Regions from separate parts of the Salirhabdus salicampi genome, predicted to be linked through region 1. Evidence: riboswitches for the same ligand, from Rfam matches in the RefSeq annotation. Region 1 holds a riboswitch; each other region holds the start of a gene.
The links. Region 1 has a riboswitch for S-adenosylmethionine ahead of metK (methionine adenosyltransferase). Riboswitches for the same ligand answer to the same signal wherever they lie in the genome.
Positions count from the first base shown of each region.

Region 1 (7,713 bases):
ATAATCTAACGCTGAGAATGGCTCATCTAATAACAGAAGTTTTGGATCAGTAATTAACGTACGAGCTAGTGCAGCCCGTTGTCTCATCCCACCGGACAATTCGTTTGGATATGCATGTTTCGTTTGGCCAATGCCAATCTCGTGTAAAATCTCCTCTGCTTTTTCCGTGGTTGATGTTGTTAACGTTTTTTGTACGTGTGGCCCTATTAAAATGTTTTCTAAAATCGTCTTCCAAGGGAACAGATAATCTTGCTGCAGCATATAACCTATTGTCGAACATTCCTTATCTATTGGTTCATTTTCAAGTAACACTTCGCCTCTAGTTGGTTTAATTAGACCGGAAATGACAGAGAGTAACGTTGTTTTTCCGCATCCACTTGGTCCAATTAGAGAGACGAAACTGCCATTATTTACGTTAAATGAAATGTCTTCTAATGCCTTTGTATACGTCTGTTTGGTGAAATATTGATGGGAAATGTTGTTCACAGTCAAAAATGACAAAGAACATCACTCCTATTCTTTCGTAACTTCTTCAGCAATTTGTGTGTTTACTAATACGCCATGCTCTACATCTTGAGGAAGTTCTCCAGCTTCATCCATAATGTCTTTTAAGTTATTCCATTCTTCTTCATCTAAAATTGGATCAAGGGCAAATGAACCTTGTGACTTGTAACGGTCTACGACGGTAGTAATAATATTTAAATCACTATCTTCAAAGTATGGCTTAATGACTTCTGCAATTTCTTCTACGCTATGTTCTTGTACCCACTTTTGCGCTTTATAAAGAGCACGAGTAAATTTCTTGACTGTTTCTTCCTCCTCATTTAAAAAGCTTTCTTTAGTCATAAACACAGTATATGGAACTTTTCCCGATGCTTCACCGAATGATGCAACAATATGGCCTTTACCCTCCCGTTCAAAAACACTGGCAGTCGGTTCAAATAGTTGAACATAATCATAATCCCCAGTAGCAAAGGCATTTGGTATATTAGCAAAGTCAACATTTTGGCTTAAGTCTAAGTCCTCATGTGGGTCTATACCGTGCTGCTTCAGTACATATTCACCAACCATTTGGGGCATTCCGCCTTTCCGTTGGCCTAAAAACTTACTTCCCTTTAAATCTTGCCATTCGAAATGATCTTGTTTTTCTTTCGCTACTAAAAATGTTCCATCGGTTTGTGTTAATTGAGCAAAATTTATAACCGGATCATTGGCTCCTCTTGCATATACATAAATCGATGTTTCAGAACCGACTAATGCAATATCTGCACCACCGGATAACAAGGCTGTCATTGTTTTGTCTCCACCCCAAGTTGTTTTTAAATCAACGTCTAATCCTTCTTCTTCAAAAAAACCTTTTTCAAGTGCAACATATTGTGGAGCATAAAAGATTGACCTCGTTACTTCTGCTACTTCTATCTTCGTATTTGTACTCGTATTATTTGAGCATGCACCTAAAGTAAAAACGAGTATGACGGAACATAACATAGCTAAGAAAGAGCTAGCTTTCTTCATTCTCCATCCTCCTAGTTCGAAAGTATCAAGCTAAAGATATATTATGCCTAGCTGTAAATTGTGTGAATGCCTATAAATAAAAAAAAGAGCCGTCTATAAAAGACGGCCTATCTATATAAAGGAGATGAGGGAACAATGTCATTTATTCCGGCTTATATACCGGTCCAGCCTCTTGAATGGCTTGAGGTACATGATGAAACTTTTTAAAGTTCTCATGGAATTGTAAAGCTAATTGTTTTGCTTTTTCTTCATATTTTGCTTCATCGCTCCATGTTCGCTGTGGAACTAGAACATGACTTGGTACACCAGGACATTGGGATGGAATTTTTAATCCAAATATCGGATCATTCACCATATCAGTGGAGTTCAGTTCACCTTCCAAAGCAGCTTGAACCATGGAGCGCGTATGGGAAAGTTCCATACGTCGACCCACACCAAATGGACCACCAGTCCACCCTGTATTGACAAGAAATACATTTACACCGTATTGCTCAATTTTATCACCAAGCATTTTCGCATACGTTGCCGCTGGTAACGGTAAAAATGGTGACCCAAAACATGTAGAGAAAGTAGCCTCAGGTGCTGTAACACCTCGCTCTGTTCCCGCCAGCTTACTTGTATACCCACTTAAGAAGTGATACATAGCCTGTTCTTTCGTTAATTTACTGATTGGTGGCAATACACCAAAGGCATCGGCGGTTAAAAAAATAATCGTTTGTGGATGGCCTGCAACACTAGGTTTAAGAATGTTATCAATATTTTCGATTGGGTAGGCTGCCCGTGTATTTTCTGTTAAAGATGTATCATCATAGTTAGGTGTTCGTGCATCTTCATCAATCATTACATTTTCCAAGACCGATCCGAACTGAATCGCTTTATATATCTGCGGTTCCTTTTCTTCGGAAAGATGGATACACTTTGCGTAACAACCACCTTCAATATTAAAAATACCATTTTGTGACCAACCGTGTTCATCATCGCCAATTAAGCGGCGATTTGTATCAGCAGATAAAGTTGTCTTACCAGTTCCTGATAAGCCAAAGAACAGTGCTACATCTCCTTCCATTCCTACATTAGCCGAACAGTGCATTGGCAATATATTTGTTTCCGGGAGTAGGTAGTTCATAACGGAAAAGACGGATTTTTTAATTTCCCCAGCATATTCCGTTCCACCGATTAGAATGATTTTGTGTTTAAAGGAAATGATAATAAATGCTTCTGAATGTGTTCCATCTACCCGGGGATTAGCCTTAAAGTGAGGGGCTGAAATGATTGTAAATTCGGATTTGTGATTGACAAGCTCCTCATCTGTTGCACGAATAAACATTTGGCGAGCAAATAAATTATGCCAAGCAAATTCGGTAATAACCTGGATAGGAAGTCGGTACTTTGGATCAGCTCCTGCAAATCCGCGGAAGCGAAATATTTCTTCTTTAGACTGTAAATGGTTTAACACTTTATCATACAACTGAAAAAAGACATCTTCATCAATCGGCTGGTTTGTCGTACCCCAGTCCACCTTATTTGCCGATATGTCATCTTTCACAATAAACTTATCCTTAGGCGACCGCCCTGTATATTTACCAGTTGTTGCTTTTACAGCACCAGTAGAGGTTAATACCCCTTCTTGTCGTTCAAGTACTTTTTCGACAAGTTGTGGAACCGATAAGTCGCTTTGAACGTTTTTTTGTTCCAAAGCACGTTCATGTAACAGTTTGTTTGCAATCGTCATGAAAACCATCCTTTACAAATGAGATTATCTATTTATGCCGTTTTGAATTTCGTAATCTGTGATTAATAGTATAACACATTAATTTTATTATTCCATACTAATCATAAAATTTTATTCCGTGATTTATTTTCTAAAAGAAATGAAAAAAGATTTTTTGACTTTCTATTCAGTTCAAGTTAATATAAATCGATGGAAATCTCTTATCCAGAGAAGGTGGAGGGACAGGCCCAAGGAAACCCGGCAACCATCACGATGTGAAAAGGTGCTAACCTGCAAGCGAGGTACTCTTGAACGATAAGAGTGAAAGGTTCCGGTACTTTAACGGAGTTATCTGAATACAATCGATCATGAAACTTATATCGTAATACACATAATGTGTGTGAGTATAGAGCCACTGGATTTGAGGTACATAAGATAGATGTTAAATAAAGGAGGAAGTAGCCATGGCAATTAAGGGTCGGCTTTTTACATCAGAGTCGGTTACAGAAGGTCATCCTGATAAAATATGTGATCAAATTTCTGATGCAATTTTAGATGAGATTTTAAGACATGATCCTAATGCACGTGTTGCTTGTGAAACAACTGTAACAACGGGTTTAGTGTTAGTATCAGGAGAAATTTCAACAACTACTTATGTTGACATACCTGCAATCGTTCGGAAAACAATTAAAAATATTGGATATACAAGAGCGAAGTACGGCTTTGATGCTGAGACTTGTGCTGTCCTTACTGCAATTGATGAGCAATCAGCAGATATTGCACAAGGAGTAAACCAAGCACTAGAATCTCGTGAAGGTAGCATGACAGATGAAGAAATTGAAGCAATTGGTGCCGGTGACCAAGGTTTAATGTTCGGGTATGCTAATAATGAAACAGAGGAGTTAATGCCATTACCCATTTCTTTGTCTCACAAATTGGCGAAGCGTTTAACGGATGTACGTAAAGAAGGGACATTACCATATTTACGTCCAGACGGTAAAACACAAGTAACAATAGAGTACGATGAGAACGGTCAACCACTACGAGTAGATACAATTGTCATTTCTACACAACACCATCCAGAAGTGAGTAGTGATCGAATTGAGAATGACCTAAAAGAGTTAGTGATAAATAAAGTAGTTCCTCCATACTTACTTGACCGGAAAACAAAGTATTTTATTAATCCTACAGGGCGCTTTGTTATTGGCGGTCCTCAAGGGGATGCAGGTTTAACAGGTCGTAAGATTATCGTTGACACATACGGAGGTTATGCACGTCATGGCGGTGGAGCCTTCAGTGGTAAAGATCCTACAAAGGTAGACCGTTCTGGTGCTTATGCAGCTCGTTATGTTGCCAAAAACATTGTCGCAGCAGGTTTAGCGGATTCTTGTGAAGTACAACTTGCTTATGCAATCGGTGTGGCACAACCAGTATCCATTTCGATAGACACTTTTGGAACGGGGAAGGTTCCAGAGGTAAAAATGGAAGAAGGAGTACGGAAGATATTTGATCTACGTCCAGCAGGAATTATTAAAATGTTGGACCTTCGTCGTCCGATTTATCAAGATACAGCAGCTTATGGTCACTTTGGGCGTACAGATGTCCAATTTCCATGGGAAAAGGCAGACAAAGCTGAAGAATTAAAGAACGCTATCCAATAAAAGGTTGCCCAGTAGGGCAACTTTTTTTTGGAAATAACTGTACGGAAAGTTTATCGAATATAAAAAAAAATTGTGATATACTCAAATTTAGTGATGTGTATTCGAACAGTATAGAAATATAGCGTAACAGTTTGTAGCATTAACATTTTTATGAACATACGAAAGAGAGGACATGCAAATGTGTGGATTTATCGGACTGATTCGACATGAAGCAACAGAGCTGCAGCAAGAGTCAATAAATGTTTTTCAAAGACAAAATGAAATGATCACACATCGTGGTCCTGATGATGAAGGGTATTACCATAATGAATATATATCTTTTGGTTTTCGCAGGTTAAGCATTATTGATATCGACAGTGGTCATCAACCATTAAGTTATGAGAATGAACGTTATTGGATTGTGTTTAATGGAGAGATTTATAATTATGTAGAACTTAGAAATGAGTTAATTAAAGATGGCGTACAGTTCCATACAGAGTCCGATACAGAAGTTATTTTAGCGATGTTTCATCAATATGGCACAGAGACCTTCCATCAACTGCGAGGAATGTTTGCTATTTTGATTTGGGATAAAGAGAAAGAAACATTATATGGAGCACGTGACCAATTTGGGATCAAACCTTTATATTACAGTAAACAACCGGATGGAACGTATTTTTCTTCTGAAAAAAAAGCAATTACGTCAATCCTCGATGCGGAAACAGTTAATCGTGAAGCTTTGCAACATTATTTAAGCTTTCAATATGTACCGGAACCGTATTCTTTAACAGAAGGCGTTGAAAAAGTAGAGCCGGGTCACTTCTTTACGGTTAAGCCTGGGGAAGATCCTACATTTACACGTTTCTTCCATGCAACATTTACTCCTGTTGATGGTGAGAAGTCGAAATGGATTAGTCGTATTCAAGAAACATTACGCAATTCTGTCCAAGTGCATATGCGAAGTGATGTTCCAGTCGGTTCATTTTTATCAGGTGGAATTGATTCGTCAATCATCGTTTCGTTAGCAAAGGAGTTTAACCCTGGTATTAAAACGTTTTCTGTTGGCTTTGACCATAATGGCTTTTCAGAAATTGATGTAGCGAAAGAAACGGCAGATAAATTAGGTGTTGAAAACATTTCTTATGTAATCTCACCAGAAGAATACGTGCAAAAGTTACCGAAAATAATGTGGCACAATGACGATCCGTTAGCAGATCCTGCTTGTGTTCCCCTTTATTTCGTAGCACGTGAAGCGAGCAAACATGTTACGGTTGTGCTATCTGGTGAAGGGGCGGATGAATTATTTGGGGGTTATAACATATATCGAGAGCCAGAATCCCTGAAAGTGTTTGATTCCATTCCAAATCCAGCAAAAGATTTATTACGTAAAGTAGCCCACATTATGCCAGAAGGTGTGAAAGGGAAAAGTTTTCTGGAACGTGGAACAACCCCACTACAAAACCGTTACATTGGGAACGCAAAAATGTTTGAAGAGGACGAAAAGGTCGATCTAGTTCATCAATACAATGAACAACACCCATATCAACAAATTACTCGTCCGTTGTTTCATAATGTAAATGGTCAACATGCAGTTAACCAAATGCAATATGTAGATATTCATACTTGGCTCCGTGGAGATATCTTATTAAAGGCCGATAAAATGACAATGGCACACTCTTTGGAATTACGTGTACCATTTCTTGATGTTGAAGTATTTAAAGTTGCACGTGAAATACCTGTTCACTATAAAATTGCGAATGGAACAACGAAGTCTATTTTAAGGGAAGCGGCAAAAGGAATTGTTCCAGAGCACGTGTTAAATCGTAAAAAGCTAGGGTTTCCAGTACCTATCCGACATTGGTTAAAAAATGAGCTATATGATTGGGCTAAAACCCTAATCTCAGAAAGCCAAACAGACTATCTACTGAATAAACAGGTTATCCATCGCCTTTTAGAGGAACATGTAGTTGGAAAAGGGGATTACAGTCGTAAGTTGTGGACTGTTTTAATGTTTATGTTATGGCATCAGATTTTTGTGGAGCGTGCTCACGATATTGAGGACCTTCGAAATGAGGATAAAACAATGAGCAAGCTCACCGTAATGTAATGGTTATGGCTTGCTTGCCCATTTGCACCCACGCGGCTTTAAAGTCATCGAAGGGTGCTTTTTTTTCGCGTTTTAAAGGGTCATTAAAGTAAATATAATCTTTGTCATAGCCAGTAATGACTACAGCATGTTCCTGCATTGTTATTTTTACAGGACCTTGAGAAGTTTCCCACGTTGTAAAAGCAGAACTTGGTAACTTTTTATATTTAGCATTTGTTATAACGAAAACAGGTTCGTTTCGGTTCACAGATTGTAGAACTTTATAAAATGATTTCCCGGTTAAATCATGTACACGGTCACCAGCATATTTTTTCGCAAGATTTGCAATGGGCTTGTGATATACCCCATAACCTGGTTCAGACAGTGTATACATATTTCCGACGAATCCTTTATTTGGATGCCCGAAATGAACCTTTCCGTCTTTGACTTTGTATTTAGCAGGATCTTTTTTTACTTCTTTAGCTAATGTCATTTTATCTACCTGTATATTATGATATTGCAGTAACATAGCAAGAGAAGTTACCTCGCAGCCACGCGGAAGTTCGGGATATTGTCCAATCAAAGGAACGTCTATTTGAACAGCAGGCCGTAATATATTTTCGTCAAATCGGTCAAGGCTGACGATGTCGGTAGACGATATTTGTGCGGCTAATACTTTATCTATTTTTTTTGTATGGTTTTGCTCATGTATTGGTAATAATGTTAGCGTAAAAGCACAAAGGGCGAACAACGTGCTATAT
Region 1 covers NZ_JANBWE010000004.1:257,394-265,106, forward strand. Annotated here, with positions in the region: gene NLW78_RS13240 (ABC transporter ATP-binding protein) at 1-501, opposite strand, end outside; gene NLW78_RS13245 (ABC transporter substrate-binding protein) at 514-1,515, opposite strand; gene pckA (phosphoenolpyruvate carboxykinase (ATP)) at 1,658-3,256, opposite strand; SAM riboswitch class I at 3,445-3,548, shown strand; gene metK (methionine adenosyltransferase) at 3,691-4,887, shown strand; gene asnB (asparagine synthase (glutamine-hydrolyzing)) at 5,066-6,973, shown strand; gene NLW78_RS13265 (C39 family peptidase) at 6,960-7,713, opposite strand, start outside.

Region 2 (7,713 bases), on a different contig from region 1:
CCGTTATCAAATTTAGACGCCAATCTACGAATGGATATGCGTGAAGAAATTCGACGCCTTAAGGAGGAATTAAACCTTACAATCATATTTGTTACCCACGATCAAGAAGAGGCGTTAAGTATTTCTGACCGAATTGCTGTATTAAATAAAGGGGTTATTCAACAGCTGGATAGGCCTGATGTTGTCTATAATCAGCCTGCAAATGAATTTGTTGCCAATTTCGTTGGTCATGTAAATATTTTAGAAGGTAGTATCGAATCTAAGGGAGATGACGTTCAGTTCAAAAGTGAAGATGTCCAATTTGACATTGTTTCCCAGGAACAAGGTTCTCTTGACGAGACGAAGGCCGTTATTCGGCCTGAAAGTATAACCATTGATGATACGAGTTCTATTAAAGGTACAATTACAAAATACATTTATAACGGAAGCTTCATTCGGTACTACGTTCAAATCGGAGAACATGAAGTAAGTGTAGATGAATTTGATATTTCAAATATGGACTTATATCAAAAAGGTGACACAATAGGAATTCGATTTACGAATACTCCACACTTGTTAGAGGTATAATCATCAAAAGCTTGTGACAAATATTATAAATATTTGTTCAAGCTTTTTTGTTGATGATTCATTGCATGATATGTTCTCATTCTGATAAAAAAAATGGCGAAACAGGTCTTATTTTTTATAAGGAAAATTTAAAGGTTTCAGGATAATCGCTTATTGGCATAATATATATAGATACAGATTGAGGTTTTTCGCGGGGGGCGATTGGCATTTCATTTATTAAAAAAACGGGAGAATGCACACATAATCATGATCCCATTACAATAAAAGAAGGCGCTTTCGTCGATGAAGAAAAAAAGGTCACTTATGCTATATTGGAAGTGGAAGCACCAATTCCGTCGGCCAAACCGCCTATGAATGATCATGGTGAAAAAGGGTAAATATTCCTGTTTTCACCATTTTTTATATGTTTTTATGATTTCCTCTGATAAAATTTGATTTGTAAATGACCGACGCAGAAGAGGTGGTGGAATGGAACAACGACCCTTGTTGAATGTAACTTTTGTTTCTAGCATATTAGGTATTATAAGTTTTTTTATTTTTATGATTACCCTACCAGAAAAAAGTTTACATTTATTGTCAGGCTTCATTCTGTTCCCGTTCTCAGAGAAGATAATACCAGGGGCAGACAGTCATAAACTTTTACATTGGTTAGCGATTGTCGTAAGTATAGGGTTCTATATTATTTTTTCCTTAGGGTTGGTCAAGCTATTATATAAAAAAGAGAACAAATCATACCCGAAAATTATTTGCCAAGATGAAATTGCAGCCATGTTAGATGCAGTGGAATCTAGTACAGACTTTCATATAAATGAGAAAATCATTCATTTTATGAATGAATTTGATAAAACAACGGCCCAAATGTTCGGGATGGACAGGAAAGATTTAAAAAGTTTATGGGTTTTACAGATGGGGCAACGGGAGTACGAGCAATATTTCGGAAAATCTAAAGTGGGTCGGTACGATAATGAGAATAAAACGTACCTCTGTATCGTAGATTTAAATGATGAGTCACATCCAACCGAAGAAGAAAAACGGATTATTCAATGGGCATTACGCCAGCCAAATCCACAGTTTTGGGATGATCGAATAAAGCGCAACTTTCGAGGCGTACATAAAGAGTTTGTTTTTGTAAGAAATTATGGAGAATTTCGTTTAGGGTATGCTCTATTATTCAATCAATATGGAAAAGTAACAGAAGAAAGATTAAAACAATTCCATATAGCATCTTCCTATCTAATGTTGCTAGGGAAAATAGACAATCTTACCGAAAAAATGGTAAAATATATTGTAGAAAAGGTGGTTTAAACAATGAGATGGGAAGAAGATAAGAAAAATCAAACAGCAGTTTCCATAACCGTTACAACCATACCTACAGATACCAAAGTAACTCCAGCCAATTATGAATTCGGTTTCAAACGGTTAAATTCAAAAACGGGCAAGAAAAACATGACCTTGAAATCAGCAAAAGCTCGAAGATATGTATAATAGATGACTTCAAACTGACGTGCGTGTGGTGATTTTTAATAGCCACGCGTTTTTTTCTGGAGGAAGCAGGAGAATGAACGACAACCCATACCCTCAAACACAGTTGAAGACACGTAGTTGGATATGAAGCACTGTGAACAACAGATGTCTGTATGAAACTTGGAAAGTGATCCTATAATCAATTGAATCGCTATAATAATAGAATAGTGTGACAGGGGGAAAGAAGATTGCATTGGTTTATGATTGTTTTCGTCTTCCTAGGCGGTGTTGCAGTGGCAACTCAGGCAGGTATTAACGGAACACTTGGAAGGCGAATTGGGGTTTTAGAATCTTCGTTTGTGTCTTTTTTTATTGGTACAGTTGCTCTATTCCTACTGATGTTGTTTTTTGGTCGAGGTAACATTTTAGCAACATTTTCTGTACCAAGGTGGCAACTTACAGGAGGACTATTAGGTGCATTTTATGTTTGGAGTATTATATATGCAGCACCTAAAATAGGGGTTGCGACTTCCCTTATGGCTGTAATAATTGGACAGCTATTTATGAGTACTCTATTAGACCATTACGGGTTTGTTGGCAAGACGATTCCAATTGATATGCAGCGTACATTTGCTTTGTTATTAATGATCGTTGCCCTATTTTTATTTTACCGAAAATAAACGATTGGGTAGAAAAGGGAGCAATGAGAAATAGGGGTTTCATGAGAATCATGTATCAAAAATTAAAAAAATTAAAAATTACCGTTGACTTTTTTCTGAATTTTGATTTATTATTATCACTATCACATTAAAAACGAATATTATTTATTCTTCTTATCCCGAGAGGTGGAGGGACTGGCCCTATGAAACCTCGGCAGCGGATCTGAACGTTATGTCAGATACTGTGCCAATTCCAGCAAGTGTATAACGCACTTGAGAGATAAGAAGAGACGGATTTTGCATGTATACATACAATCCTCTCTTCTTGTCTCAAAGAAGAGAGGATTTTTTAATGGACAAAAAATACAACAAGAAAGGGGTGCTTACGTAATGATTCAGTTTAATCAAGTTTCTAAAATTTATGAACATAATGGCAGTGACATAATTGCTGTTGATAATGTGAGTTTAAAAATAAATACTGGTGAAATATTTGGTGTCATCGGTTTTAGTGGGGCAGGTAAAAGTACATTAATTAGGCTTGTAAATCAATTGGAAACACCAACATCAGGTCAAATACTTGTTGGTAATGAAGATATATCGAGCTTCCCGCAGCATAAATTGCGAAAAGTCCGTCAAGACATAGGGATGATTTTTCAACACTTTAACTTACTGGAAACGAAAACGGTCTATCATAATGTTGCGTTTCCTTTACTGCTAGCTGGCACAAAAAAGAAGGAAGTAAAAAGAAGAGTTGAGGAAATTTTAGATTTCGTAGGCTTAACAGATAAGGTGAACCACTATCCTGATCAACTTTCCGGAGGGCAAAAGCAACGGGTAGGAATTGCGAGAGCTTTATCAACTTCACCAAGTATCCTTTTGTGTGATGAGGCAACGTCTGCTCTGGACCCGGAAACGACAAAATCGATTCTCCGTCTTTTAAAGAAGGTGCGAGACGAGTATAATATTACGATTCTAATGATTACACATGAAATGAACGTCATCCGTGAAATTTGTGACCGGGTAGCGGTCATGGAAGATGGGAAAGTGATTGAAGATGGATCAATATTCGATGTTTTCTCAAACCCACAACATAAAACGACGGCAAAGTTTGTTCAAAGTGTAATGAAAGATGACATTCCGGAATCGATATTAAAAGATATCGATCAACACGGTGGAAGGCGTCACATTTATCGGGTAACGTTTGTCCGAGAAACAGCTAGTCAGCCTATTTTATCTCAAGTATCAAAGCGATTTGATGTGGAAGTGAATGTCTTATATGGACAAATTACAGAACTACAACAAGTTCCATTTGGAAATTTAATCGTTGAATTTCAAGGAGAAGATGCGGAAATTTTACGAGCAATTGATTACATACAATCAACCGTATTAATTCAGGAGGTGGACCAACATGGAAGTTGATTTGATTCAATTCGCACCTAGAATATGGGAGGCCACAGTTGAAACGTTGCAAATGGTTTCCATTGCCTTAGCACTTGCTTCCTTAATTGGATTCCCACTCGGAATTGCACTAGTTGTTACGAAGGCAAACGGTTTAATGGAAAATCGAGCGGTGTTTACTGTTTTAAACGCGATTATTAACATCTTTCGTTCCATCCCATTTATTATATTACTTGTTGCCATTTTGCCAGTTACAAGATTAATAGTTGGAACTTCAATTGGAACGGCAGCTGCCGTTGTACCACTTGTCTTTTTTACTGGTCCATACATAGCCCGTCTAGTAGAAAGTAGTTTACATGACGTAAACAAAGGTGTCATTGAAGCGGCAACAGCGATGGGGGCGACCAACTGGCAAATCATTTGGCGGGTATATTTACCGGAAGCATTAAGTTCTATCGCATTAAACATTACCATTGCAACAATTGGGCTCGTTGGAGCTTCTGCAATGGCAGGGTTTGTTGGTGGTGGGGGCTTAGGGGATCTCGCCATCTCATACGGTTACCAACGATTTGAAACAAATGTCATGATTACAACGGTCGTATTACTCGTTGTCATCGTTCAAATTGTTCAAACAATAGGAAATTATTTATCAAAAAGATTAAGAAGATTATAACTAAACAGGAGGAAAAAACATGAAAAAACTTATCGGATTTCTATCAATTTTATTCGTATTAGCATTAGCGGGGTGTGGATCATCTGCATCTGGGGATGAAAACAAGGTTGTGAAAATAGGTCTAAACGGTTCCGGATTCCCAATATGGGAAAAGATTGAAGAGCTAGCAGCTGAAGAAGGCATTGAGTTAGATTTAGTAGAATTTGCTGATTATGTACGACCAAACTTAGCATTGGCTGACGGTGATGTTGATTTAAACGCATTCCAAACGGTATCATATTTTGACTCGTTTATTGAAGAACATAACTTAGATTTAGCTCCTGTAGCTACGACGTTAATTGCTCCTATGGGAATTTACTCTGAGAAATATGAGGATGTTACAAATATTCCAAATGGAGCAAAGGTTGCATTACCGAAAGAAGCAACGAATATGGGGCGTGCATTACTTTTACTAGAAGCAGCAGGGTTAATTGAATTACCAGATGATTTCGATGGAAATGGATCAATTGAAAAAATCGCAGCTAATCCAAAAGAATTAGACTTTGAACCGATTGTTGCGGCGCAAACTCCACGTGTACTTCCGGATGTTGCCATCTCAATTATTAACAACGGTGTGGCGGTAGAGGCTGGTTTCACGCCTGTCGAAGATGCCATCTTTATTGAAGATGATACAGCAACACCTTATATTAATATCATAGCAGCAAGAGCAGAAGAAGTTGATAATGAGACATATCAAAAAATTGCTAACATTTATCAGCAGGAAGTAGTAGCCCAACATATCCGTGACGTTTATAGTGATTCATTAATTCCAACATTTGTACCTTTAGATCAAATCGGCTGGTAATAGGAGAGTTATAATATGACAACTGCTTTGTTAGAAAGTTCAATCGTAAATTTTATTGAAGAACATAAAGACGAGTATATTCAAACGAGTCATTCTATTCATGAAAATCCGGAGATAGGAAATGAAGAAGTGTACGCTTCCTCTCTCCTCCGGAGCCTTCTTCAAAAAAATGGCTTTGAAGTAGATGTAAACATCCCTGAGCATGAAACTGCGTTTCTTGCAAGGATACGTTCATCTAAACCCGGGCCGAAGATCGGCTTTTTAGCAGAATATGATGCACTACCTGGTTTAGGTCATGCTTGTGGTCATAACATTATTGGTACTACATCTGTTCTCGCAGCGATTTCCTTAGCGACGCACTTAGAGGAAATTGGCGGAGAAGTCGTCGTTTTAGGGACGCCGGCAGAAGAAGGCGGTCCGAACGGTAGTGCAAAAGGGACATTTGTACGCCACGGATTAGTTCAAGATTTAGATGCATGTATGATGATCCACCCTCAAGGTCGAACATGTGGATCAAGTCCTACATTAGCAGTTGACCCGGTTGATTTTGAGTTTTTCGGCAAGCCTGCTCATGCGGCGGTAATTCCAGAGGCGGGAATTAACGCACTTGATAGCGTTATTCAACTGTATAATGGCGTAAATGCCTTACGTCAACATGTTACAGATGATGTTCGTATTCATGGTATTATTTTGGACGGTGGAGAAGCACCAAATATTGTGCCAGAATATGCTCGTGCTCGTTTTTTTATCCGAGCTGCTACGAGAAAAGCTTGTGATAAAGTGACAAAAAAGGTAGAGGAAATTGCTAAAGGCGCTGCTCTTATGACAGGTGCCACATATAAAATGAAGAGAATTCAAAACGGTGTGGACGATTTTAAAGTTACACCACGCTTTGAACAGCTATTCCGTAAGAAGATTGAAGCGTTAGGCGAACAATATAAGGTAGAAAGGAAAGGCATTGGCTCAACAGATGCAGGAAATGTAAGTCAAGTAGTGCCAACCATTCACCCGTTTATTAAAATCGGCCCTGAAGATTTAGTTCCACATACAGAGGCATTTCGTGAAGCTGCCAAGTCTGAACAAGGGGACCATGCACTTGTTACAGGAGCAAAAGGATTAGCACTAACTGCTTTGGATCTATTTGTTCAGCCGGAATTACTTCAACAAATTAAAGAAGAACATCAACAAGTTTAGAAGAAAGGCTTGGAACTCCAAGCCTTTCTTTTTAATTTTTCGCCCTTTATTTACAGTGTTAATGATATGGTTAGAAGTCATTTTAATAGTCCAGATAACGCCGCCAAAAAAGGGAGTTCAAGTAAAGGGACCGTCGCTAACAATAATGCTATCAAAGGTTCATTGGGAAAAGTAGTCATCGCAAAAGCTAAAGCGAGTGGAGAGTTACGAGCCAATGTTGTAAAGTGTAAGCTTATGCGATCACGTTTTGGAAACTGTAATTTCTTTGCAACAATAAAACTAACTACATAATTAATAAAAAAGAATAAGGCTAACGGGATACAAATCCACCAAATGGAGCGAATATGTTGTATAAACATGCCTCCTTGGGAGGTAAACATTGCAGTGATAGCTAACAATAAAAGGACTGTAGGTATGTTCGAAATGCTTAATTGAAGACGTTGAACAGTCTTAGTCTTACCAATCTGTTTTGTCAAGAATGCACCAAACATAGGAAATATGAACATGAGAAAAATACTTTTTATTACGTCTACAAGATGTAGTATCCCGGTTATTCCAACAAAAACATATAAGAAAACCGGTAATAACACAATTTGGACGAGGAAATTCAACGGTAATATCGCTGTCGATAAGTGAACATTTCCATTAGATGCTTTTGTGAAAATGAGATACCAATCTGTACAAGGTGTAACAATCAATAGAAGAAACCCAACATACAGAGCAAAATGTTGGGTTAAGAAACATTGTGCTAAGATCCATGCGACAAATGGGGACCATAGAAAGTTAATTATAAGAGAAGCACTCGTGAACCGAATGTGTTTATAAGAAGACACTACTTTTCGAATGGGAATTTCCAAAAAGGTGAAATATAACATTCCGATTAATAGAGGTACGATAACGGCTTCTGCGAGGTC
Region 2 covers NZ_JANBWE010000001.1:621,067-628,779, forward strand. Annotated here, with positions in the region: gene NLW78_RS03230 (ABC transporter ATP-binding protein) at 1-567, shown strand, start outside; gene NLW78_RS03235 (hypothetical protein) at 1,036-1,872, shown strand; gene NLW78_RS03240 (hypothetical protein) at 1,876-2,052, shown strand; gene NLW78_RS03245 (DMT family transporter) at 2,292-2,711, shown strand; SAM riboswitch class I at 2,862-2,977, shown strand; gene NLW78_RS03250 (methionine ABC transporter ATP-binding protein) at 3,081-4,109, shown strand; gene NLW78_RS03255 (methionine ABC transporter permease) at 4,099-4,761, shown strand; gene NLW78_RS03260 (MetQ/NlpA family ABC transporter substrate-binding protein) at 4,781-5,605, shown strand; gene NLW78_RS03265 (M20 family metallopeptidase) at 5,621-6,799, shown strand; gene NLW78_RS03270 (arsenic resistance protein) at 6,877-7,713, opposite strand, start outside.
Region 2: another riboswitch for S-adenosylmethionine. It lies ahead of NLW78_RS03250 (methionine ABC transporter ATP-binding protein); the one in region 1 lies ahead of metK (methionine adenosyltransferase).

Region 3 (7,713 bases), on a different contig from region 1:
TTTTTGCTAAAATGAACCGTAAAAGAAATGGAGGATGAGGACAATGAATGAAAAAGTAGTTTGTCATAATGCACCTGCTGCAATTGGACCATATTCACAAGCGATTAAAACAAAGGATTACATATTTATATCTGGACAAATCCCGTTAAATCATGAAACAGGTGAAATCCCCGAGCAGTTTGCTGATCAAGTAGAACTTGTACTACGAAATATTAAGGCTATTGTGGAAGAAGCTGGATCATCTTTGGAAGATGTAGTGAAAACAACGGTTTTTCTATCGGATATAAATCATTATGCTCAATTTAACGAAATTTATAGTACATATTTCGGTGACATTATGCCAGCACGTTCAGCAGTTGAAGTATCCAAGCTTCCGAAGGACGTTCAGGTTGAAATTGAAACGATAGCATTAACAAAAGAGTAAAGGTTGGAGAGGAGAACCGACATGACTACAATTGGGTTAATTCGTCATGGCGTTACAGATTGGAATGTTCAACGACGGGCACAAGGCCAAACAGATATCCCATTAAATCAGGATGGCTTAAACCAAGCACAAGCATTGGCAAGACGTCTTCTAGGAGAACAGTGGGACATGGTCGTTAGTAGTGATTTGTCTCGGGCATATGTTACTGGGAAAACGGTTGCCAACCTTCTCCAAATTCCAATTATAAAAGATACACGTCTGCGGGAAATGTACTTTGGTGAAGTGGAAGGATTAACGAAAGAAGAGCGGATTGAGAAGTGGGGACCACAATGGAAACAGTTTGATCACGGTGGCGAAACGAATGAAGAGGCCCGCTCACGAAGTGTGGACTGTGTGGAAGAAGTTTGCCTGCAACATCCTAACAAGCGCATTTTATTTATAAGTCATGGAGCTACATTGAATCAGTTAATGATAGGTTTGATGAAGGATGAAACGTTTGATGTAAGCTTTTCAAATACATCCATTTCAGTTTTACAAAAACAAGCCGATAAATGGTCGTTACAGGTGTTAAATTGTGCGAAACATTTAGGTGAAGGTGTAAGGTAATTAAGGACATCCCAAAATGGGATGTCCTTAATTTTTCGATGCTTATTAGGTGTGTAGCTTGTAGTATCAAATATGGTGTTGAGCAAAACGGTGATGAAAATGGATGAAGCAATTAACTTTAATAAAATGCCATTTCGTTATTAAATTAAATTTAAATCCACTTCCACCCTCCATCAATCCATTTCGTGAAAATTAGTTATACTTCATTATAGTACAGTTGTCCTCTTTCACAACAGTTGGAAACCCGTGCGGCTCATGAAAAATAAAACAAGTGATTATCTCTTTTGGTATAAATATCCGGAACAACATTTCTGACAGCGAAAGTCGATTTTTTCATGACAAGGTCCACAAACGCGAAAACGACAGTTATTACATTCAAACCAAAGCCATTCCTTAAATAATGTCGTATTACAGTTATTACACAAGACTACCATCTCTACATTCCCCTTTTTTCGTTTTTTCTTTATTATACGAATTCCAGATTCCAAAATATGATAGTTAGTTGAGATTCAAATAGTATTACTAGTCACATCGTATGGAATGACAGGTTGCAGGAAGATCGGTGTGGTCTTACTCAGTTAATATAGGTGATTTTTAAAAAATACGAAACTAGTTTGTTCAAGCCTGGAATGGAACTGAATACACTGTATAGGAGGGAGGATGTTAGGTGTGGGCATGTATGTATGGAATATCGTCATCTGGTTATGGATGCTTTTAATGGTGATTTATATTATGAGAATAATGCGAGGGCGTAGTGATCGGCATGTGGCAAATGTTTGTCTTGGTATGATAATGTCATTTTATATAGCCATAGTAACAAATCTCTATGTAAGTACATTAGTGTCTTTCTTTATTGCATTTTTAATTGGGGTTTCCATTATTCTAACAACTACAAATAGTCTAGCAGTAAATACGATATTAAATGGCGTTACGCAATGTATAATGTCCTCGTTAATGGGGGGGATGGTACCAATGATGGTTACATATGAACAATGGCTTGTCATGTTACAGCTATTTACAATTTTAACGTATTTTCTTTTTTTATTAATGATATTGTCTTTTCATACTAGGACATTGAAATGGTTTGCATTCCATATTATTACATTTTTTATGTTTGGTGTCACGTTATGTTACATAAACTTGTAACATTTTCACTAATTCTTAATAATCTTTTAAAATAAATGAATGGAGTCTTATGTTACGATTAAGGAGGTTAAAATAGAGCGGAAGGTGTTGAGGGGATTGGTAAGAATTATGCTTAGTGTATCGATTGGTGTTATAGCTGGTTTTACCGGAGGATTAACGTTAGACCGGAAATTTCACCCAGATTACTTTATTTTAGGTACCCTTATCTCCTTGTTGATCATCTTCTGTTGGGAAATAAGACGTGTGCACATATTGGAAAAAACCAATGAGTCTGAAAATCAACAAGCATAAGCCAGTATCATAAAATGGAATCAACTTGAACGTTTAACTTAAATATGATATGTTTTTATTACAATACAATACTTATCAAGAGTGGATGAGAGAACTGGCTCGACGATTCCACAGCAACCTGCCTATGCAAGGTGCTCCAACCAGCAAAGCTGTCGCTTTGGGTGATAAGGAACGGAAACGGTTCTAAAGGTTCTTTTTGCCCTCGGCGAAAGGAGCCTTTTTTATTATGGACCCTTGTAAAGAATTGTAAAACAGCAATTAAAGGAGTCGTTACTATGGACGCAAACAGAGGTTTTATGGCAAAACAAATGGATATCGACGTATTTACAAGACATGTACTCGATTGTATCCGCCGGGAGTTAAAGGAACAAGGTCGGATCGTGTTAGCTGAAATAAATAAACATGGAAACGGAAATGTAGAGATTCGTATTCGAGAAGGCAAGGAAAGTTACTTTTTGATGACAAACTGGGGTGAGTTACGAGCGTTAAAAAAGAAAAATCCGTACGCGGTTGATAGAATGCTCTTACAAAAGCTTGAAGAGGCAGGGTTGAAAATAGAAGAACGAGATAGTCAATACTTACAAACGGTGTTACAAGTAAGTTAACAAACAAAACGCTCTTAGGGCGTTTTGCAGTTTGTAGAGAAACCTAGGTTTTTCTACAAGCTTTTATTTTGTCCTTCGATTTAGGGCGAATACCACTCGCTTTCCGCGGACGAACGCCCGAGCCTCCCCGGAAAAGCGCCTGCGGGGTCTCGGGTCGCTCGTTTTTCCGCCGGAGTCTCGCGGTATTCGCTGCCTTTGATCCCCATCACGATCAGTAGTCGTGTAAGTGGGTTCTTCTCCTTTTGCAATGACTCCAAATATATTCCTTTGGGCTTAACCAGGGCAAAAGGGATTAGTTAAGTATCCAGCATCTAAACGAACAGCTTTTACATTAAACCTAAATCTTTCAATTTGCCTATTTAACCGTTGCGGTGAATGGTAAAGTGTATGTATAAAAATCAAGCTGCCGAGACTTTCTCTACAGATTGCAAAACACTTTAGGGCGTTTGTTTTTTACACATCGATTTTCATCGTATCATACGCGAATTCGATATTGTATTCATCTTCACGCAACTTCTTTTCCAACACTTTAAAATCGTTATAACTAAGCCCATCAGGTTCCTCAATATGAGTAATAATCGTTCTTTTCGGTTGCAATTGTTTTACTACTTGTAATGTATAAGCAAATGTAGCTTCCGACTGCAATAGTGGATGGTCTTTTTGAATGAGTCGCTCTCCATTTAACGGGTGAAACTCGCAAATACCAAGTGGTAAAATTGCTACGTCAATACCTTGCAATGATTTTGGAGGTGTCCATTGGTACAATTCATCAGGCACAATCAACACCCGTTTGTTTTCTTCCTCCAGTAAAAAACCATAAACATAATCTTCCGCTAAACGAAAAGGAAGGATGGTAGATCCGTTTAATTCAAAGGTATCTCCATCTTGAGGTAGGTGGAGACGGATAAACCCTTCATCGCTGAAATACTGTAAATGCTCATGAATTCCTAAGCGATGTTGAAAGTCTTTCGCTACTTGTTCTGGCAAGTATACATCAGTTGTTTGATGGTTAGGGGGAAAGTGTAACCAATCCGCATTCATTGATTCAAGCACACGTAGCCCTTGGACATGGTCTGGATGCCAGTGGGAATAACATACCCCATCAATAGTAGTAATATTTGATCGATTAAGTTGTTCGTAACTATGTTCAGAAGTATCTAATAATAAATTTGGTCCGTGAATAAACAAGCCAGGGCCAGTACGGCTATAGGGTATACCTTTTTCTTTTGCTTCTACACAAACTGAACATTGACAAAGGGGACGAGGTATCGGAACTGCACCCGCTGTACCAAGAAATTCAATTCTCATGTCGATTCCACCTTTTTGTATTGATACGTAATAGTTTATATGGAACCCAATTATTGGTAAAGAGGTTATTTTAATTGTAGTTTGCCAACGTTTGAATTTTCCTAGAGGAATGGAAAAGGATTGAATCGCCAGAATCTAGAAAAAGAAAAACGACCCGGACAAATCTAACGGGTTCGGCTTAAGAGTACAAAACAGAAAATAAGCCAAATAGCATTCCGATGACAATAGAATTGGAATGCTATTTTTTTGTTGATATAAAGGAACAAGCTCCCCGAATAATAAGTGCTTTGTAACTTTTTTCTTTTTTATGAAACCTTTTTTCATTATTTCCGTCTATTTAGTACGTTTTTATAAGAGGAGGGAGTATTTTGCATGATTAATTTAACCCCTTTGGATATATTTAGGTTATATTTTCACGCTAAAAACGTAAAAGACTCTGAAACGATTTACAACCTTTATATAAAGGGCGAAAAATACTTTACTCCATCTAAAGAAGAGTATTATGGAGATCCCGAATTTTTTGGAGCTAATTTTACCGATAATGATGAAAAATTATATGATGAATTACAACAAATCGAAGAATTTAAAGTTAAATATATAGATGAGAATGAAGCAGCAATTACTTGGGAGACATCAAACCAATCACTAAATGCATTTAGATTAATCAAGGATACTAATCAAGACGTTTGGAAAGTAAGTTGGCTACCAATGCAATAATTGACAGTTGTTGAAAAAATAAATCCGAATGTTTTTATTCAAGTTAAAACTAGCTAATAGTTTGACGTGCTGGATAGACTTTCATGTTGTCGTGTTAAGTTTAACAAGAGAATAGAAAGAAACGCTCCCAGTTTTTCATATTCGGAGCGTTTTTCTATGCTAACTATGATGTGTTTACGTTGCTGAATTGAGTGTTATAACTAATGTTGTTTAACGTTTTATTTGCAATTTTGTAATTCTAGTATACCCCGGATCAATCCGCGTTGTTTTTTCTTAAATTAATGTTTCATTAAACGGATTTTCGTTTCTGTTTCCACATGATATACCGGAACCGGATAAAACAGCCTACACAAAAACCTAACAAAGCTATTCCAGCTGCCAAAATAACCATAAGGTTTAATACGATTGAGGCTGTTGAGTAGCCAAGGGAATAAAACAGTATAGATAAACCAATTAAAATGGTAGCAATCCATTGATTAAATAATTGTTGATCACGATCTTCCAGTATATATTCGTTAGTTTGTTTCCGTAATAGTGGCTTTGTCATGAGTATGATTGGGTTACGTTTTGTTATAACTGTAATGAGTCCGATGATAAAAGGGAGAATTAGCATAGACGGGATAAATATACCAGTCGTTACAGTGAATACGATAAATAATTGGTTGAATTTTACGAGTGGTTTAGGTATTCCCATGATTTGTTCTCCTCCTTTCTATTCTTTATTATACTTATTAATTTACTCGGAATAAAGAGGGATGTTATGCACATCTATCTAATTTGCGAATGAATTTGTCATTTATCGTCCATCCTATAGAGGAACGTTCAAACATAACTGGAGGGAAATAGACATGACAAACAAATCAATCGATCAGGAGAAAGGGGAATATCGAAAGGGGAAATCGTTACATATTAGTGATACGATGTACTGCTGGACATACTTGTCGATGTTAGAGGAATTCAAAGGTATAACGGATTCGACTGATATACAAGAAGATGAGGAACTCGTGCAGTTTATTCAAGTTGTACAGGAATTGACGGAAGGGCAGCGAAGCAAGCTCGTTACATTTATGGAAGAAGAAAAGTTATACCTATCTAAAGACAAGGAAAAGAAATCGACTGAACAGACCGATGTCATCACATCTAAACAATTACAAAATAATCGGGATATTGCGCAAACGGTAAATGCAAAATTGACTGCATGTGTAACCATTTGTGGTACAGCGATTGCAAAAGCTAGTCGTAAAGATTTAGCGGAGCTATATTTTCAATTTTTTACCGAAATGATGAAATATGCGACGAAATGTAAAGCATTGTTAGGGAAAAGAGGTTGGTTACAACTGGCTCCAAATAAAGGGACTACTCCTTTGACACGAGACCAAGCTTAAAATCAGCATTTAAACACGCTTCAAAATGGGGCGTGTTTTTATTTTTTCTATCAAAGCATTTACACAGGCTAGAGGAGAAATGGTTTTGTTGTATATATACCTAGTTTAATAGAAAGGGCTCATGTATACTAAATTACATAATATTTTAATTGTCACCGTGCAAGGGGGATTAGGATGTATTGTACTCAATGTGGTAATCTACTAGAAAAGAATAGCAGTTTTTGTGCTAATTGTGGTATGAAAGTGGAAAAGCGTAATCAAATAGATACATCTAACAAAAAAAGTAATGTTTTATATCAAAATGAGAAGAATCAATATAACTCCGAGCCTGTTCAAAACCAAACTCAATATTCACAGCAAACTACTGATTCTGGGAGAACGTTAAAGGATAAGAGATTGCCGACAATTCTCGCAATACTCATACCGATTTTAACATTTATTTTAATGCTTGGAGTTGTTAGTTCTACTTATGTTCATGAACATAAAGTAAATAAACTAGTACTGTCTTACCTCGAAGAAGGGGAAATGTTAGCACAAGAAGGAAAGTTTGCCGAAGCGAAAGAGGTTTTCCACGAGGCTTTGAAATTAAGAAATGACTTTGCCACGCTAAGGCAAAATTTAGTCTTAGTTGAAGAAGCGATGACATATGATGAACAAATGAATCAAGCAAAGGACCTGTTAAAAGAGGAAGCACTTGTTGAGGTTGGTCATCGCCTTTCCACATTAAGGGAAAATGTACATCAATTTAACCCGGTGTTACAGCAACCTCTTTTAAATAAAATAAATGTCATTCAAGATACGGTAACAGTAGAATTAGTACGCCGTGATATCCAAAACAGTTCAACATTACAAGAATTAATAGAGCAACTAACAACTATTGAACATATTCGGACACAAATATCGAGTGGTGTGAAGGCTGACATACTTCATAAAATTGTCGAAGTAGCACGGGATGAGGCATACGAGAAACTTGAACAAAATCAGTTTGCAGATGCATTGCATGTTGTCGAAATGGCATTACAACATGTAACTCATAATGAAGAACTTACTGAACTGAAACAAAATATCGTAACAGCGAAAGATCGTTTTGAAAGAGAAGAGCAACAACGTATAGAAGAAACGATGGAGGCTGAAGCGGCAAGAGACTTATACAACCAGACAGAAGGTATTCAGCTCGGTGAGTGGGAAATTTACTTTGACTACGAAAATGATCTCATAATTAAAGGTTTTG
Region 3 covers NZ_JANBWE010000001.1:751,681-759,393, forward strand. Annotated here, with positions in the region: gene NLW78_RS03900 (RidA family protein) at 44-424, shown strand; gene NLW78_RS03905 (histidine phosphatase family protein) at 446-1,030, shown strand; gene NLW78_RS03910 (hypothetical protein) at 1,700-2,176, shown strand; gene NLW78_RS03915 (hypothetical protein) at 2,273-2,467, shown strand; SAM riboswitch class I at 2,537-2,638, shown strand; gene NLW78_RS03920 (hypothetical protein) at 2,743-3,072, shown strand; gene NLW78_RS03930 (MBL fold metallo-hydrolase) at 3,526-4,380, opposite strand; gene NLW78_RS03935 (hypothetical protein) at 4,753-5,097, shown strand; gene NLW78_RS03940 (DUF4395 domain-containing protein) at 5,387-5,791, opposite strand; gene NLW78_RS03945 (DUF3231 family protein) at 5,946-6,482, shown strand; gene NLW78_RS03950 (zinc-ribbon domain-containing protein) at 6,657-7,713, shown strand, end outside.
Region 3: another riboswitch for S-adenosylmethionine. It lies ahead of NLW78_RS03920 (hypothetical protein); the one in region 1 lies ahead of metK (methionine adenosyltransferase).

Region 4 (7,713 bases), on a different contig from region 1:
CGGCCACCTTTAATGCCGAAGTTAACTACAGCACCATAACCATCATCTAAGTACTGTTTCGCAAGCTCATGGGACGGATGGTTTTCTAAACCTGGATAGGTTACCCAATCCACATCAGGGTGTGCCTGTAAATGTTTAGCCAATTGTTGTGCATTTCTACAATGTTCTCGCATCCGTACATGTAATGTTTCAATTCCTTGTAAAATTAAAAATGCATTGAATGGGCTTAAACTTGGCCCAAAGTCCCGAAGTAATTGAACTCTAGCTTTCATAATAAACGCTAAGCCACCGAAGTCGTTCCAGTAACGAATCCCGTTATAGCTTGGATCTGGTTCTGTAAAGGAAGAGAACTTTCCATTTCCCCAATTAAAACGTCCACCATCTATAATCAAGCCCGCAATAGAAGTTCCGTGTCCACCTAACCATTTTGTTCCTGAATGAACAACAATATCTGCACCGTGATCGATTGGACGGCATAAGTAAGGGGTTGGGAATGTGTTATCTACAATTAGTGGAATACCCGCTTCGTGGGCAACATCTGCCACCGCTTCAATATCCAACACATGTAAGCTTGGGTTACCGATTGTTTCAGCATAAATTGCTTTCGTTTTATCGGTAATTTTTTCACGAAAGTTGTTTGGATCCGTTGGATCAACAAATGTCACTTTCACACCATAACGCGGTAAAGTTTGAGCGAATAAATTATACGTCCCCCCGTATAAATTCGTTGCAGCTAGAATCTCATCGCCACTTTCCGCTACACTTAAAATGGATAATGTGATGGCTGATTGCCCACTTGCTGTAGCTAAAGCACCTACACCATTTTCGAGTAAAGCAATACGTTTTTCTAATACATCAACAGTTGGGTTGCCAATACGGGAATAAATATTCCCCGCTTCATCTAAAGAAAATAACCCCGCTGCATGTTCTGTATTCGAAAAAACGTAAGAACTTGTTTGATAAATGGGTACTGCCCGTGAACCTGTTGTCGGGTCTGGTGCTTGCCCTCCATGCAATACTTGTGTTTCAAAAGCGTATTGGGTTGTCGCTTCCTCTTGAGTCGTTTTTTTAGTCATAAATTTTCCTCTCTCCCTTATTTGAATTTTCGGTGCATAAGAATGTTGGCTTTACGTTGTTCGTTTCGTAGGAATTCTCCGAAGTCATCCGTTTTTCTAAGTACAATTTATGGTCCGTTCCAGGCCCCAATCACACGACTTTGATCAACTTGGTTCCTCTCTTCTTGTGCTAGCAAAAAATCCTTTACAACGTGTTGCCACTTTTCTGGTTCGACGAGAAAACCATCATGACCAAAATCCGTTTCGACAGAATGATAACGGACATCTATGCCTGCATTTTCTAACTGTCGCGCTGCTTCATGAATCGCCTTAGGCGGGTACAGCAAATCGTGGCTAAACGAGACTGTTAAAATAGGTGCCTGTATTCGCGCCAAAACATCTCCTAAACTTCCACGACCCCGTGTAATATCATGGGAATTCATCGCTCTAAGTAACGTTACATAACTGTTTTCATCAAATCGTTGCAATAATTTATTCCCTTGGTAATCTAAGTAATTTTGAACTTCATACCGATCGTCTTCCCCTTGTGAGCGTTCAAAACGATTATTAAATAACTGTGGTGACCGATAAGTAATCATTCCAATCATTCTAGCAATTTCTAACCCTTTACCGTTAGAGTCCGTTTCATTTTGATGAGATAATATCGCTTGTTCTGCTATGTGATTATATGCGAGAGCATAATCCGAAAAGATAGGAGTTGATGCAAGCGGGACATACACTTCTGCAAACGTTGGGTCCATAACTGCCCATTCCCATACTTGCATTCCCCCAAGGGAACCCCCAACAATGGCATAAACTTGATCAATATCTAACTTCGCTAAAAACTGTTTTTGTGCTCGCACCATATCTCTAACCGTTATATTCGGATAACCTAACGTATCCTGTTCTACATCAGTACCATTACACCCGCCAATTACGTTTGTCGTAAACACGGTATACTTGTTTGTATCAATCATTTTCCCAGGTCCAATAAAGTCGCTCCACCAACCGTCATGATGTTCCCCATATGCCCATTGGTTACCAGTTAAGGCATGACAAATGACAATAATCTGGTCATGTGAAGCCGGCCACTTCCCAACTCGTTCGTAAGCAATTGTGCAATTTCGTGCTTCACCGTTTTCTAACATAAATTCACCAATACTTAACTGACTGGACTCATATAAATCAGACATTCCATCCCCCCTCTATGGATTGAAAAGTTTCAGTGAAATGAAAAACCCCCTTCACGAGGAAGGGGGTGGATAATCTAGTCCTTCCTCTTATCTCTAGAAGACAAATGTCTTCTCAGGAATTAGCACCTTTCCAACGTCGAAATCACATTGGCGGTTGCCGGGTTTCATCGGGCCAGTCCCTCCACCTCTCTTGATAAGAGATCACTCATTTATGAAGTTTTTAACTTTAGTGTTTTCAATCACGTTTGTAAATTTTTATTGTTTACAAGGATAAATTAGAACTTGAAATCTGTCAACTCAAAATAATGAAAATAATGAAAAAATTTTGTGTTCAGCTTTCCATATACCTTTCCCCTCGTTAAAAATTCATTCTAGACTGTCCTCCATCTACGTTTAGACTTACCCCAACAATCCATGAAGCCTTTTCTGAGGCTAAAAATGTAACAACGTTTGCCACCTCTTCAACCGTCCCAAAGCGTCCAGCTGGAATTTCATTTTGAACAAAAGCATTTATTTTTTCTGGGTTCTCTTCAAGGCGCTTTTTCCAATTTCCTGTTTCATGTAAAATGCTTCCCGGTGCCACACTATTGACTCGAACGCCGTAAGAGATTGCCTCATCAGCCAAGGACTTTGTAAAACTTATCAGTGCTGCCTTTGCATTATTATATGTAGCCCGTCCTCCACTTTCTCTTCCGAAAATAGACGTAATATTAATGATAGAGCCACTTCCTGCTTCTTTCATATTGTCGACAGCAAGTTTACTCAAATGGACCGCTGAAAAGTAGTTTAGTTCGAGTGCTTCATGAAACAAATTCATATCCGTTTCAACAACTGTACTTCCATTGCTTCCTCCTGCATTATTCACAAGAACATCAATCGTACTGTGATCATATAAAAATGACTTCATCAAATGCTTTCGTTCCGTTTCGTCAGTGATATCCACCGGATATATGCTTACTTTTCCCCCTAATTCTTCTTTTGTTTGTTTAAGCGTATCCTCATTACGTGCCGCAATTCCCACATTTGCCCCCTCTGCTGCAAAGACTTCTGCTATCCCTTTCCCAATGCCTTTTGAACCACCTGTAATTAAGACATTTTTTCCTTTTAATTGTAAATCCATTCCAAAATCCTCCTTACGGTTGTCGCATCTCTTTTCACTAACTTTATCATATTGTGGAAAATCATTGTTATCAAATTGCTGAGTTTCCACCTTTGGCAAAACTTTACCTGTCTTCGGAAAAATTGTAATCTTTTGTAGGAATTATCAATAAAGACGTACCTAATATACCCTCCAAAAATCTCCTTATTTATGTAGTTTAATAGATAAGCTATGGTCTTTCACATATGAAAATTTGACGAATTCTTCACTATTGGCGGGTACAGCAACTTCAAACAGTACTTCCTGTGCATTGATTTTTTGAAATGGATGTGTTGTTTCGGACACTTCAATAAATTTATAAGAGATAGGGTGGTATATGTTCAAAACAACGTCTTGATCCTTATGGTTCCGTATTTTATATGCATAAGAAGACACCTCAAGATGACCATTTCTCTTCCGATCAACATGTTTTCCTTCACATATGACGTCAAATGCCTGCCCTAAATACAATTTGATGGTTTCGTTTTTAGGTGTATGCTGGATTCGGTCTTCCCCTATAAACTCTAAGCTACCATCATCTTCGTCTTCACTGTACACTTTTACTTTCCCTTTTGGTAATGGTAGGCCTAACTGATTGTCTTTTCGATTTTCAAATTGTAACAAGATATGAACGTCATCATTACGACCTTTCACTTCATAATGTTTTGTATATTTAATATCTCGTCCGTTTAATAGATTAATTTGCTTTTCTTGATTGTTTTTTAATGTCGTCATCCCATTTAAAGTATAAAGATGATAGTCATTAAAACTTTGCTCTACGAAATCGGGTTCAGCATCGATGTCCATATTGTAAGAAATTACTTCATCTCCAAAGCTATGCACTGTTGTTTCTTTATTCACTTTACCAGCGATTAATTTCAACCTTGCATCTTCAAATGTTGTGCCTGATTCATTTGTTATTAAAACCCAGCCAGATAAGTGTAAGTGTTCATCTTCCAAGTAGAGAACGTAATTCGCATACCATTGAAAGCCACCTGTTGTATACGTAACTTCCGTTTCCGTTAAGTCATGGGGATGTACCTTGCAAATTAATGAGGGATGCACGATGAGGCCGTTTGGTAGTTTTGGTAGAATGATTTCTTCTTCAGGGTCAACTAAAATTTCTTTCGTCTCTTCATTTTCTAATATAATGCCACTACTAACACTTAAAAGACGACAAGGTACTTTTTCGTTTTCATCAGTGCGTATATAGACAGTGTGATCGAGGTATTTTTTTAATAGCTTATGCTTATCTACTAAATCATGATCATAGTTAACTTCACGTATGTGTAATCCTTTTACAATAAGGGAATCTATTTCAATTTTTTCTGATACGTCCATATAATGAATCTCTTCTTGTTGTCTATAATCACGAAAATCCCGTTTTTCTTTTACAACAGCAAAATAGGAATTATATACGGTAATGGCTAAATCCTTGGTACTTTGCTTTGATGATTTATAAACCGACATAGTCATCATCTCCTAATAAAGGTAAATTTTAACTATATGATAGCATATAAGTACAATTTATCCGATAACTACATATACATGATTTAACTTTTACGTTCGTTCGCCAGATTAATATTCTGCCAAAATAACAATAAAAAAGACGTATATCATGTAGTTTTTATTTTCAATGAAACTACATATATACGTCATGAACATGACTTTTCTCATTGATAGCCGATTATGAAATTTGTATAATTTCCTATGTCTTATCCGTTTTTAACAGAAGTCTCTTGAACGTATTTTGCCGCTGAAGTCCCTGCAGTCTTTCCAAAAACTGCACCTGACATTAACCCACTTCCACCAGGATAGTTTTTGTAAAAGATACCTCCAATCATCTCTCCAGCTGCATACAGGCCTTTAATTGGCTCATCATCCTTATTCAGGACTTCTGCCTTACCGTTTGCCCGAACTCCACCGAAACTGAATGTCATGCCACATGTAACGGGGAAAGCATAAAATGGTGGTTTCTCAATTTTTAATGCCCAATTCGACTTTGGTGGTGTAATTCCCGCTGTCTTTTTCCCATCTTTTTCTGCCGGTTTATATTCTCCGTCTTGAACAGCGTTATTATATGCTTTAATCGTTTCGATAAACTGTTCTCTGTTTACATCTAATTGATCCGCTAACTCTTCAATAGTATTGGCTGTAAATACTGTCGCCTCTTCTCGGTCATACTCATCACGTAACATCGGTCGAACTTGTTGGTCGTAAATTTGATACGCGATACTATCCGGTTGTTTTAGTACTTCTCGACCATATTTTGCATAGGTATAATTTCTAAAGTCTGCCCCTTCATCCACAAAGCGGTATCCATCTTTATTGATCATAATACCTAGAGGATAAGAATGCTTTTTGAAAATATCACCTGGCTTCGTAAAATCCCCAACTTTCGGAGCATTAGCATCAGTACCAATTGCATGCCCGCCGCCCCAATCTCCAAACGGTTGTGCACCTACTTCAAATGCAATTGATAAGCCATCTCCCGTATTAAATTCAGTCCCACGGACGATTGCATTTCCCCATTCTTCACCTAGGTTTTTTACACGAAGTTTTTTATTTGCTTCAAAACTTCCACATGCTAAAACTACACTTTTCGTATTGACCGTCACGTTTTCACCCTGTTTATTCACTACAACAGAAGAAATTTGGTCGTCATCTTTAATTAATTGAACGGCAGGTGATTCATACCACACATCAATACCTAATTCTTCAGCTCGTTCATTTAACTGTTTAATTAGGCCAACCCCTCTATCTTTTGTCTTAACAGGTAAGCCACCCCAAAAGTGATATTTACCATCTTTTAAAAAAGATTGATTATCATATATAAGTTCAAAAATGATGTTATGTGAGTGCATCCATTTAATGGTTTCATACGATTCGTTAACTAAATGGCTGGCTAATTCTTGATCTGACTGGTTACCTGTTGCTTCCATTAAATCGGCGTAATATTTCTCTTTCGTATAAGGAGGCATCACAATCTTATCAGCTTCTTCATCTGTTATTGAAGGAATTACTCTCCTTAGATCTTCTAAACCATTGAAAGCAAAGCGAATAGCACCATCAGTAAAGAATGAATTGCCCCCTCTTTTTTTCTTAGGGCCTTTTTCTAGTACGAGAACTTTTGCATTGTTTTCCCGTGCTGCTATAGCAGCACATAAAGCAGCATTTCCAGCCCCGACTACAACTACGTCATAATTCAATTCATTTTTGTTTGCCAAAATTCCCACCTCATTTTTTGTATTTTCCAACTATTCAAACACCTATAAATATATTAAAATAGAAAATAGCATAAGTGAAATATTGAAATTTTATCATTAGCTATAAATAACTTTTATGTTATAAAAGAAATTTCATTAATAAAGGAATTAAGGTAATAATCATCATCACTCTATACAAATGCGTGATAATGACGAGTTGGACATCCGTTTCCAATTCTTTTGCAATAAAGATAATTTCACTCATACCAGCTGGAATTATGGATGTAATCGCTGTCACTCTATCAGTACGTAAAAACTTTATCAGAATATACGCCATCCCGATGGAAAACAAAATGTGTAGTATTACGGATAGAATGCTCGGTATTATTAAATCTTTGAACTGTACCAATATGTCACGATTAATATTTAAACCTGCTACACCACCAATCAGCACTTGTGCATAAAACCGGACTTTTTTTGGAAGTGGGTTCATATGTAACCAAGCTAATTGAGCAATTAAAACAAACACAAAACTACCAACAAGAACCCCAATTGGTATTTGAAGATAGTACCCTATCAAAGAACCTAATATTGCTAAAAAAATGATTTGTACAATGTTCAAGAAAATTCACTACCTACTTTTAATTTTGTTTTGCATTCAGCCATTTGAGTATATATGGAATCGTAAGAAGTAATAACATCAACCGAATAAAATGGAACAGAGCTACACCTGAGACATTACCACCAATTGTGTCTGTCAGAATTAACATCTCCGCAAAACCACCAGGGATAACAGCTAAGTAAGCATTTATAAAATTTAAATTTGTTATCAGTGTCATGAACCACGCAATGAGAGCCGAATATACAATCGTTAAAAATCCAAATAAAACAATGAATATAGTAATATATTTACTTAATTTCATAGTATTCTTCTTAAACATCAGCGCTAATGTGACCCCAAGAATGCTTTGGCCAATCCACTTAATCATCGAATGTACCTCTAACGGCTCAAAGTAACCGATGCACTGCCATGTCCCTATTAAAATCATCGATCCCATTAAAGCGCCGGCTGGGATTTTCAGTTTTGACCCTAACGAACCACCAACGAACGCAATCGCTAA
Region 4 covers NZ_JANBWE010000001.1:697,068-704,780, reverse strand. Annotated here, with positions in the region: gene NLW78_RS03660 (PLP-dependent aspartate aminotransferase family protein) at 1-1,076, opposite strand, end outside; gene NLW78_RS03655 (homoserine O-acetyltransferase family protein) at 1,184-2,248, opposite strand; SAM riboswitch class I at 2,333-2,448, opposite strand; gene NLW78_RS03650 (SDR family NAD(P)-dependent oxidoreductase) at 2,607-3,368, opposite strand; gene NLW78_RS03645 (DUF4139 domain-containing protein) at 3,552-4,856, opposite strand; gene tcuA (FAD-dependent tricarballylate dehydrogenase TcuA) at 5,102-6,613, opposite strand; gene NLW78_RS03635 (AbrB family transcriptional regulator) at 6,732-7,214, opposite strand; gene NLW78_RS03630 (AbrB family transcriptional regulator) at 7,234-7,713, opposite strand, start outside.
Region 4: another riboswitch for S-adenosylmethionine. It lies ahead of NLW78_RS03655 (homoserine O-acetyltransferase family protein); the one in region 1 lies ahead of metK (methionine adenosyltransferase).